4 regions of the Nonomuraea sp. NPDC059023 genome follow, and region 4 is predicted to be linked to each of the others. Evidence: riboswitches for the same ligand, from Rfam matches in the RefSeq annotation. Region 4 holds a riboswitch; each other region holds the start of a gene.

Region 1 (2,189 bases), on a different contig from region 4:
GTCGTTGCCGCCGCCGGGTCCGAGCGCCTTGTTCGACGACCAGATCTCGCCCGAGGTGAAGGCGGCGAACTTGGCGTAGCGCGGGTCGGCCTTCTCCACGTCCGATAGGCCCTTCCACTCAGCGGCGGTCGCGAGCCAGACCTTGGCGTCCTTGGCCTTGGCCAGCACCGCCTCCAGGTCCAGCGTGCTGCTGCCGGGGCCGGGGGTGTCGGCCCAGGCGTAGCTGCCACCCGCGTCCTTGATCAGCTGGGCGACGTAGCTGCCGCCGTTGGCGATCGACCACTGACCCTCGTACATCTGGCCGGGCAGCACCGTCACCGGCGTGACCGCCTTGACCTTGCCCGTCAGCGCCCGGTAGTCGCTCTCGATCTTGTCGAACACCTGGGTCGCCTGCTGCTCGGTGCCGGTCAGCGCGGCCATCAGCTTGATCCATTCGGCGCGGCCCAGCGGGGAGCTCTCCAGCCACTCGGCGTTGGCGACGATCTTGACACCTGCCTGGCGCAATGGGCCGTAGGCCTTGTCCTCGGTGCCGCCGGTCATCAGCACGCCCGGCTTGGCGGCGATGACCTTCTCGGTGTCGACCTCCTGACCCTTGGCGTACTCGGTGATGGCGCCCTCCTTCACCTTCGCCAGCACCTGTGCCGAGGTGATGAACCCGGCGGAGGCCACGCCTTTGAGCCGGTCGAGCACGCCGAGTTCCGTGACGAAGGGCAGGTGTGTGGTGGAGGCCGAATACAGCGACTCGATGGGGGTCTCGACCACGGTGGCCCCGGCCACCTTCGGGTCGGGCGTGCCGCAGCGCAGCAGCACGTACGTCTCCGGCTTGGCACCGGGTGTGGGCTGCTTGACGGTGATCGTCTGGTAGTGCCTGGCGTAGGTGAGGGTGAAGTTGCCGGCGTGCTTCAGCGTCTGCTTGGCCGGGAAGTAGTCCTTGGCCGGGTCATAGGCGGTGACGCAGCGGCCGTCGGCGGCGGCCGATGGCCTGACGGGCTGGGCCGTACCCGCGCAGCCGGTGACGAGCGCGAGGGCGAGCAGTGCTCCGCCGACAGGGCGAAAGAAACCCAACGGATTCTCCTGGAGGGGAAGGCCGCGACCGCCATTCCTCGACAGCGATCACGGCGTGCGAGGGGGCGGCGCTCCAGGAGGGAGACGGTCGTGCTCACGGTCCATCCTCTCTTGGGGAGATCCGCCCCAATTTCTCGAGGAGGCGACCGCGTGAGTCTCCTGGCTCTCGGGTCAGCGCCTACCCCGGCCTTCCCACCCACGAGAGGCAGTGGCATTGTCGGGGCACGCTCGCCGATCACAGTGGCGGGACCGCGCCGGATTCACACCGGCTTCCTCGTTCCGCCGTCGCCTACGCCGATATCGTCGCACACGTCTTCAGGACTTATCCGGGCGAAGCCGTGTCGAGGGGAACCGGCCTTGACCAGCCCACGATTCCTCGTGCACGACTAGGACTCTCCAAGAAACGCAATGAGCTCGGTCCGGTCCGATGCCCGTGGGCGAAGACGTCGAGGCGGTGTGAAGCGGTGCAGTTCGAGGATGGGCGGCAGCGGGACCAGTCCTGGGCCGCCGGCGCTGATCCAGTCGGCGACGTCCGTGGTGGCGCCCTCGTCGTTGACCAGCGCAAGCCACACCGGACGACCGCCGGCGGCCCGCCCCTCCGGCGTCGGCTGCACGATGACGACGTTGGCCTGGTCGCACACGTCGAGGCAGTCGGTGACGCGGACGTCGGAGACCTCCGCCAGCCGGCGGATCTGCTCGTCATGGTCGAGGGCGGGCACCTTCCGGACGCTGCCGCAGCAGCAGTCCCGGCACACGGTGATCCTTTTCACGGATTCCTTTCATGAGTACGACAGGGTGTGACTCAGCAGCGCTCGCCGCCCCCACCGGCACGCCAGGAGTAGCAGGCGGGGATCATGACCGGGTTCAGCGAGATCAGCCGGACGCTCCGGCCGATCGGAGTGGGAAAGTCGACGCCGACACACCAGGGCTTGGGGGTGTCGCCGCTGCAGTTGGGGCTCTCTCTCTTGATACGCAACGCCTGTGCGGTGAGGTTCATGTGCGACAGTACGGCGCCGCCGTGGCCGCCCCAGGTGTCGACGGTGTAGGTCGTCCCGCCGTTGAGCTGGTGGGCGTTCCAGGAGCCGACGGTCATGTCCTGGGTGTTGCAGGGGTCGCTGGCGTTG
Region 2 (2,189 bases), on a different contig from region 4:
GCCCGCGGCGAACTCGACCACCTCCAGGCCGCGCTGGATGTCGCCGTCGGCGTCGGCGACGGTCTTGCCGTGTTCGGACGACAGTAGCCGGGCCAGGGTGTCGCGTTCGGCCTCGACCAGGTGCAGGAACCTCAGCAGCACGCGGGCGCGGCGCTGCGGATTCCACTCCGCCCAGGCCGCCTGGGCTTCGGCGGCGTCGGAGATGGCCGCCCTGGTCTCGTCCGGAGTGGCCAACGGGACTCTGGCCTGGACGGTTCCGGTGTTCGGGTCGTGGACGTCGCCGAAGGTGCCCGAGATGCCGGGGACGTGCTTGCCGCCGATGAAATGGGACAGTTCACGGATCATGGAGCCTGCTTTCGCCAGGTGGACCCGAGGATGGGCATGCAAAGGAGGGCAGGTCAGAGGTGAGTGACCGCCGTCGCCATCGGATCACCTGGGCCGCGGGCGCGTTCCGGTGCCATGCGTGTTCGCTCCATCCTCGTGGACAACACATGCCAGAACTCGCGGCCGGTATCCTGACTCCCGGATCAGCGCACGTCATCCGGCCTTCCCGGCTTTCGCCAGTGGCACTGTCGAGCGATGACGCACATCCCCGGTCACAGTGGCGGGACCGTGCTGGATTCACACCAGCTTCCCTGCACCGCGAGCGTTCCTGTTGAAAATATAGTTGGACGTCCTAGTAAGTCCAGTGCCGGCTTCCCTTGGCTTAGGGTGGGGGTCGCAGTTGGTTCGCCCCGTCAGCCAGGCGAGGCGTCGTAAGAGGGAACCCGGTGCGAATCCGGGACTGCCCCGCAGCGGTGAGTGGGAACGACCGCCGTCACCAGCACTCGGCCCCCGGGGCCGGGGAAGCGACGGCCAGTAGGCATGTGCGACGCGCCCGCGAGTCCGAAGACCTGCCACTGCCCGCGCGCACCCCGCGCGCGGTGCATCGGACGGCCTCGAGGGAGGGCTGGGCGACCACGCGGGCCAGAAGTGTGCCCGCGCCTGGGCCGTGCCTTCGCTCGAACGCCGGGGATGTTCCCCGTGACTCGCGAAGGAGAGTTCCGTGACCGAGCGTTCGCTCGCCACCGTGTACGGCTACCCCCGCCAGGGACCCGGCCGCGAACTGAAGAAGGCCGTCGAAGGCTACTGGGCGGGCCGGATCACCGCCGCCGAGCTGGAAGCCGCCGCCGCCGGCCTGCGCCGCGCCGCCTGGCGTGAGCTCACCGACGCCGGCCTCGGCGAAGTCCCCTCCGGCGACTTCTCGCTGTACGACCACGTGCTGGACACCACCGTCATGGTCGGCGCGATCCCCGAGCGGCACCGGGCGGCCGTGGAGGCCGACCCGCTGGCCGGCTACTTCGCCATGGCCCGCGGCACCCAGGACGTGGCGCCGCTGGAGATGACCAAGTGGTTCGACACCAACTACCACTACCTGGTCCCCGAGCTCGGCCCTGACACCGTCTTCACCGCCAACCCCGGCAAGCAGGCCGCCGAACTGACCGAGGCCCTGCTGCAGGGCCACAACCCGCGCCCGGTCGTGCTCGGCCCCGTCACCTACCTGCTGTTGTCCAAGCCCGCCCCCGGCGTCGAGCCCGGCTTTCAACCGCTGTCGCTGCTGGAACGGCTGCTGCCCGTCTACGCCGAGATCCTCGCGTCGCTGCAGTCGGCGGGCGCCGATTGGGTGCAGTTCGACGAGCCCGCCCTGGTCCAGGACCAGCCGCAGGAGGTACTCGCCGCCGTCGCCGCCGCCGCCTACGCCCACCTCGGCGGGCTGACCCGGCGGCCCAGAATCCTGGTGACCAGCTACTTCGACCGGCTCGGCGCCGCCCTGCCCGTGCTGGCCGCCGCCCCCGTCGAGGGCCTCGGACTCGACTTCACCGGCTCGGCCGCCGCCAACCTCGACGACCTGGCCGCGGCCGGCGGGCTGCCCGGCAAGCGACTGGTGGCCGGGGTCGTGGACGGGCGTAACATCTGGATCAACGACCTGGAGAGGTCGCTGGCAACGCTCGCCACCCTGCTCGGACTGGCCGAGCGGGTGGACGTGGCCGCCTCCTGCTCCCTGCTGCACGTCCCCTACGACACCGCGCTGGAGACCGACCTCAATCCCGAGGTGGCCGGCTGGCTCGCGTTCGCCCGCCAGAAGGTCGCCGAGACCGTCACGCTCACCCGCGGCATCAGCAGGGGCACCCACCTCATCGCCGAGCAGG
Region 3 (2,189 bases), on a different contig from region 4:
ACAGCGACCACATGCCGTCGGACTCCACGCGGCGCATGAACTCGTCCGGCACCCAGTTGGCGAGGTTCAGGTTGTGGGTACGACGGGCGTCCTCACCGGTGTTCTCCCGCAGCTCCAGGAACTCCTCGATGTCGGCGTGCCAGGTCTCCAGGTAGACGCAGGCCGCGCCCTTGCGCCGGCCGCCCTGGTTGACGGCGGCGACGGAGGAGTCCAGCGTGCGCAGCCACGGCACGATGCCGTTGGAGTGCCCGTTCGTGCCCTTGATGAGCGATCCGCGCGAGCGGACCCGGGTCCAGGAGATGCCGATGCCACCGGCGTACTTGGACAGGCGGGCGACCTGCCCGTACCGGTCGTAGATGGACTCCAGCTCGTCCCGGGGCGAGTCCAGCAGGAAGCACGACGACAGCTGCGGCCGGCGGGCGCCGGAGTTGAACAACGTGGGAGAAGACGGCAGATAGGACAAAGTCGACATCAACGCGTACAGCTCGGCGGCCTCGCCGACCGTCTGGGACAGGCCGCAGGCGACGCGGAGCATGAAGTGCTGCGGGCGCTCCAGCACCTTGCGGCTCTCGGGGTGGCGCAGCAGGTAGCGGTCGTAGACCGTGCGCAGGCCGAAGTACTCGAACCGCTCGTCGGCGTCGGCGTCGATGAGCGCGTCCAGCTGTTCACGATTTCGCCGGACGAAGTCGGCGAGCGCGTCCTGGATCAGCCCGGCCGCGTGCGTGGCGGCGATGGAGTCCGAGAACGAGCGGACACCGTGGCCGGCCGCCTCGTCGGCGATCTCTTCGGCCAGCAGCCGCGCGGCGACCCGGGAGTTGGCCGGGTCGGCGATCACGCGCGCCGCCGCCTCCTCGATGGCCAGCCGCCGATCCATCTCAACGATCTGCGTCACGTGCAACACTCCTCGCGAGCGAGCTTTCCCCCTGCGAAGGCACGCGAGAGCGCACGCGGCAAGCACGGAGATCCCCCGGCCGCGCAGCCCCCGGGCCCTCCCTCGAGGCCCAATGGACAAGACAACCGCTGGCAGGTCTTCGGGCTCGCGGGCGTCTCAACGCGTGAGTCCTACTGGCCGTCGCTTCCCGGACCTGGGTCCAGTGCTCATGACGGCGGTCGTTCCCGCTTACCGCTGCGGGGCAGCCCTGGAATCGCACCAGGTTCCCTTTTGCTCCGCCTCCGGGGAGGCGAACCAGCGACAGTGCAGGATCCTACATCTAGTGGCCGATCCCGCAACTATCCCCGGTATGTTGTGCTCGGCGTGTCGAGCATGCCGAGTTCACGGAGTACTCTGCGGGTACGGGCGGACTCGGTGGCCAGCCACGTGGCGAAGTCGTCGCCGCTGAGCGGGATGGCCTCCCAGCCCCCGTTACGGCAGGCCTCGTGCCACGGCGCCGACCGGGTCGCGTCCTCCATCATGCGCACCGCGGCGCCCCGCCGTTCGCCGTCCATCGCGGCGGGCCCGACCACCGCGCACCAGTCGGCGAAGTCGACCCGCACCCCGCACTCCAGGAGCGTCGGGGCATCGACGCCGGGGACCCGGGCGGCCGAGGAGACGGCCAGCGGCCTGATCCGGCCGGAGTCGAGCCGGGCCCGCCAGTCGCGCAGCCGCCCGGTGGCCGCCGCGACCTTGCCGCCCTGCATGGCCGCCGCCACCTCCTGGGCGCCCGGGTAGCCGGTGTAGTCGATCTTCCTGACGTCCACGCCGAGCCCCTGCGCGACCAGGCCGAACAGCAGGTGATCGGGCTCACCCAGGGGCCCGCCGGCCAGGTAGGTGCGCTCCGGCTGGGCCAGCAGGTGGGCGGCGAAGGCGTCGAAGTCCTTGAGCCGCGAGTTGGCCGGCACCACCAGCACCTCGACGTTGCCGGTGAGCCTGGCCAGCGGCGTGGTGGTGACGTGCATGGGGCGCTGGTCGTTCAGCTCGGCGGCGGCCAGCGCGGGCAGGCCGGTGACGGTGACCGTGGTCGTGCCGCCCGTGCCGGTGGCGGGGTAGCCGGTCCTGCGCAGGGTGCGGTAGAGAGCCTGCGCGACCGGGGCCCATCGCTCACCGCCGGGGACGACGCCGACGGGGCCGAGGCCGTGCGCGCCGCCACCCGCGGTGGCGCATCCGGAGGCACAGGCGGCCAGGCCGAGCCCGAGTGCGAAGAACTGCCGACGCCGCATGATGCCCCTCCCCGAACCCCGATAGACCTCCC
Region 4 (2,189 bases):
AAGCCCACCGGGCTCCGCGTCGCCGGACACGCCGGGCTCGCGGAGTTCGCCGGGCTCGCGGAGCTCGCGGAGCTCGGGCCGGGTGCCGGGTCCCGCGTATGACGCCGTCCTGGCCAGGTCGGCGGTCCCGGCCAGAAGGGCGGCCTTCGCCAGGCTGGCGCGATCGGCCTGCTCCGGTGCGGGGAAGCAGGCTGTGCGCATGCCTGGTGTGCTGGCATGCCGTACGAAAAGCACTCCGCTCAGCTCGGTGCGGCGGCTGGGACGGCGGCGGTGGTCCGGCGGGCGGCGCGCTCGCCCGCCCAGGCGAACAGCGCCCCGAACGCCGCCCAGAACACCAGCTGCGTCCCCAGCGACGCGAGCCGGAACTCCCAAAGCAACGTGGCGGGAAAGCCCGCGGGCACCTCGTCGACCCGCGGCAGCAGCGCCAGCGCGGCGACCACCGGCACGAGGAAGGTCATCACGGTGACGCTCCAGCGCGCCCACGGACCGCCGGTGACCCGGCGCCCGCTCGCGACCGCGATGGCGACGGCGGCCAGGCCCACCAGCACCATGACCACGTAGAGCAGGGTCCGGCTGCCGATCGTGTGGGGGTCGCCGACGGCGGGCGGGTTGGCGGGATATTTCAGGAACGGCAGCAGGACGATCGCCAGAAAGGCCGTGCCCGCCGCGGCGAACGCGAGCGCGGGGTCCGACCTGGGGCCGACCCGGCCGCGCAGCCCGGCCACGACCAGGCCGAAGATGCCGCCGACGGCGAGGCCGTAAAGGCCCGTCGCGAGGAACAGCCCGGCCTTCTGCACCGGCCGGCTGACCTCGGCCTCCTCACCATGATGATCGTCGGCCGGCGCGGCCGGCGCTGCCGCCGCCGCGGCTTCTTCCAAGGCGATCGCGCTGTCCACGTGGGGCTCCCCCGCCAGGAAGGCGAAGGCGCCCGCGAACAGTCCGGCCAGCAGGCCCAGGAGCAGACCTCTGACCACAAGGGTGCGCACCATCGTGCCCGGCCCCTAGTGGCAGGGCACGCCGAGCAGGTGACGCCCGTCGTGCATCAGCTCGTGCAGGAAGGTACCGGTCTGCGAGACCGCGCCGTTGTCCATCAGAACCAGGTACGCGATCAACAGGAACAACGGCACGCTCAGCAACCAGGGCCGCAAACGGGGAAAGGGCACGGACGTCGAAGTGGTCCCACCACTCATCAAGGCCTCCTCAGGGATGACGCGTCCCAACAGGTGAGGTCACGGCCGTTAGGTGACCTGGCTCCCGGGATCTACGTCCCGGATACAGTGGCGCGTCCGCACCGGCATCTCACCGGATTTCCCCTGACAGCCGTGAAATCTACCGGAACGTATCCTTTCCTCCGGTTCTCGTCAACAGTCACGTGATCTTCGAAAGGTCGATGATCACGGTTTTGCCCCCGAGCGGATAGTGAACGAGCCGGCCGTCGCCGACGCCCGGTTGAACGATCTGCATCCCGCCATCGTCACCGGGCCGGGTGCCGAGGTCTCCGGAGCGGCCCGTGGCCAGGTCGAGCAGCGCCTGACCGCCGCCGGCCGAGTCGAACCGCACCGTCATGAACCGGTCCGCGGCGAGTCCGATCACAGGGGCCTCGGGCAGGTCCCGCTCCTGGGTGCCGTCGCGCAGGCGCATGAAAACGGTCCGGTCCGGCCTGTGGCCGACGCAGGTGAGCACGCCGCACCGCACCCAGATCTCGCCCGCGCGCGTTTGCCGCGCACCCGCGACCAGGCCCGATGCAACCTGATCAGCGCCTCCTGGGTCAGGTCGGCCGCGTCGTGCGGGTTGCCGCTGAGCACGTATCCATAGCGCAGGAGCGCGTCGGCGCGCTCGGCGACGAACGCCGCGAAGTCGTCCACCCTGGCCTCACCCTTCCTCGGTCCATCACATCCCAGACGCACGGAGGCCGGATTCTGTTGAATGTGAGGTGAAACGCTTTACCTACTAGTTCAGTTGCCATTGCCGGTGCCACGATCTACGTTGGGCCGAATGACAGACGAGCTGGACCGGATGTTCGCCGAGTTCCACGGGGAGATCGCCCGACTCCAGGGACTCCAGCAAGAGATCGAGCGGGTACGCGGCCGCGGTGAGGCCGCCGAGGGCCGGGTCGTCGCCGAGGCCACCATGACCGGCGCCCTGGCCGGGCTCACCATCGACCCCCGCGCCATGCGGCTCGGCTCCGA

Evidence for each region. Region 4 has a riboswitch for cobalamin ahead of ACFWYW_RS25385 (CbtB-domain containing protein). Riboswitches for the same ligand answer to the same signal wherever they lie in the genome.
Region 1: linked by a shared signal. The riboswitch ahead of ACFWYW_RS44680 (ABC transporter substrate-binding protein) and the one ahead of ACFWYW_RS25385 (CbtB-domain containing protein) in region 4 are both predicted to bind cobalamin.
Region 2: linked by a shared signal. The riboswitch ahead of metE (5-methyltetrahydropteroyltriglutamate--homocysteine S-methyltransferase) and the one ahead of ACFWYW_RS25385 (CbtB-domain containing protein) in region 4 are both predicted to bind cobalamin.
Region 3: linked by a shared signal. The riboswitch ahead of ACFWYW_RS09565 (ribonucleoside-diphosphate reductase subunit alpha) and the one ahead of ACFWYW_RS25385 (CbtB-domain containing protein) in region 4 are both predicted to bind cobalamin.

Annotation. Positions count from the first base shown of each region.
Region 1 is NZ_JBHYIO010000037.1:74,189-76,377, reverse strand. Features, by position in the region: gene ACFWYW_RS44680 (ABC transporter substrate-binding protein) at 1-1,065, opposite strand, end outside; cobalamin riboswitch at 1,197-1,393, opposite strand; gene ACFWYW_RS44675 ((2Fe-2S) ferredoxin domain-containing protein) at 1,452-1,835, opposite strand; gene ACFWYW_RS44670 (hypothetical protein) at 1,868-2,189, opposite strand, start outside.
Region 2 is NZ_JBHYIO010000012.1:258,191-260,379, forward strand. Features, by position in the region: gene ACFWYW_RS22445 (CoA-acylating methylmalonate-semialdehyde dehydrogenase) at 1-345, opposite strand, end outside; cobalamin riboswitch at 488-660, opposite strand; cobalamin riboswitch at 726-899, shown strand; gene metE (5-methyltetrahydropteroyltriglutamate--homocysteine S-methyltransferase) at 1,046-2,189, shown strand, end outside.
Region 3 is NZ_JBHYIO010000004.1:298,540-300,728, reverse strand. Features, by position in the region: gene ACFWYW_RS09565 (ribonucleoside-diphosphate reductase subunit alpha) at 1-892, opposite strand, end outside; cobalamin riboswitch at 1,005-1,206, opposite strand; gene ACFWYW_RS09560 (Bug family tripartite tricarboxylate transporter substrate binding protein) at 1,231-2,157, opposite strand.
Region 4 is NZ_JBHYIO010000015.1:80,258-82,446, forward strand. Features, by position in the region: gene ACFWYW_RS25375 (histidine phosphatase family protein) at 1-201, opposite strand, end outside; gene ACFWYW_RS25380 (CbtA family protein) at 240-989, opposite strand; gene ACFWYW_RS25385 (CbtB-domain containing protein) at 1,002-1,163, opposite strand; cobalamin riboswitch at 1,220-1,357, opposite strand; gene ACFWYW_RS25390 (hypothetical protein) at 1,369-1,641, opposite strand; gene ACFWYW_RS25395 (sigma factor) at 1,590-1,907, opposite strand; gene ACFWYW_RS25400 (YbaB/EbfC family nucleoid-associated protein) at 1,996-2,189, shown strand, end outside.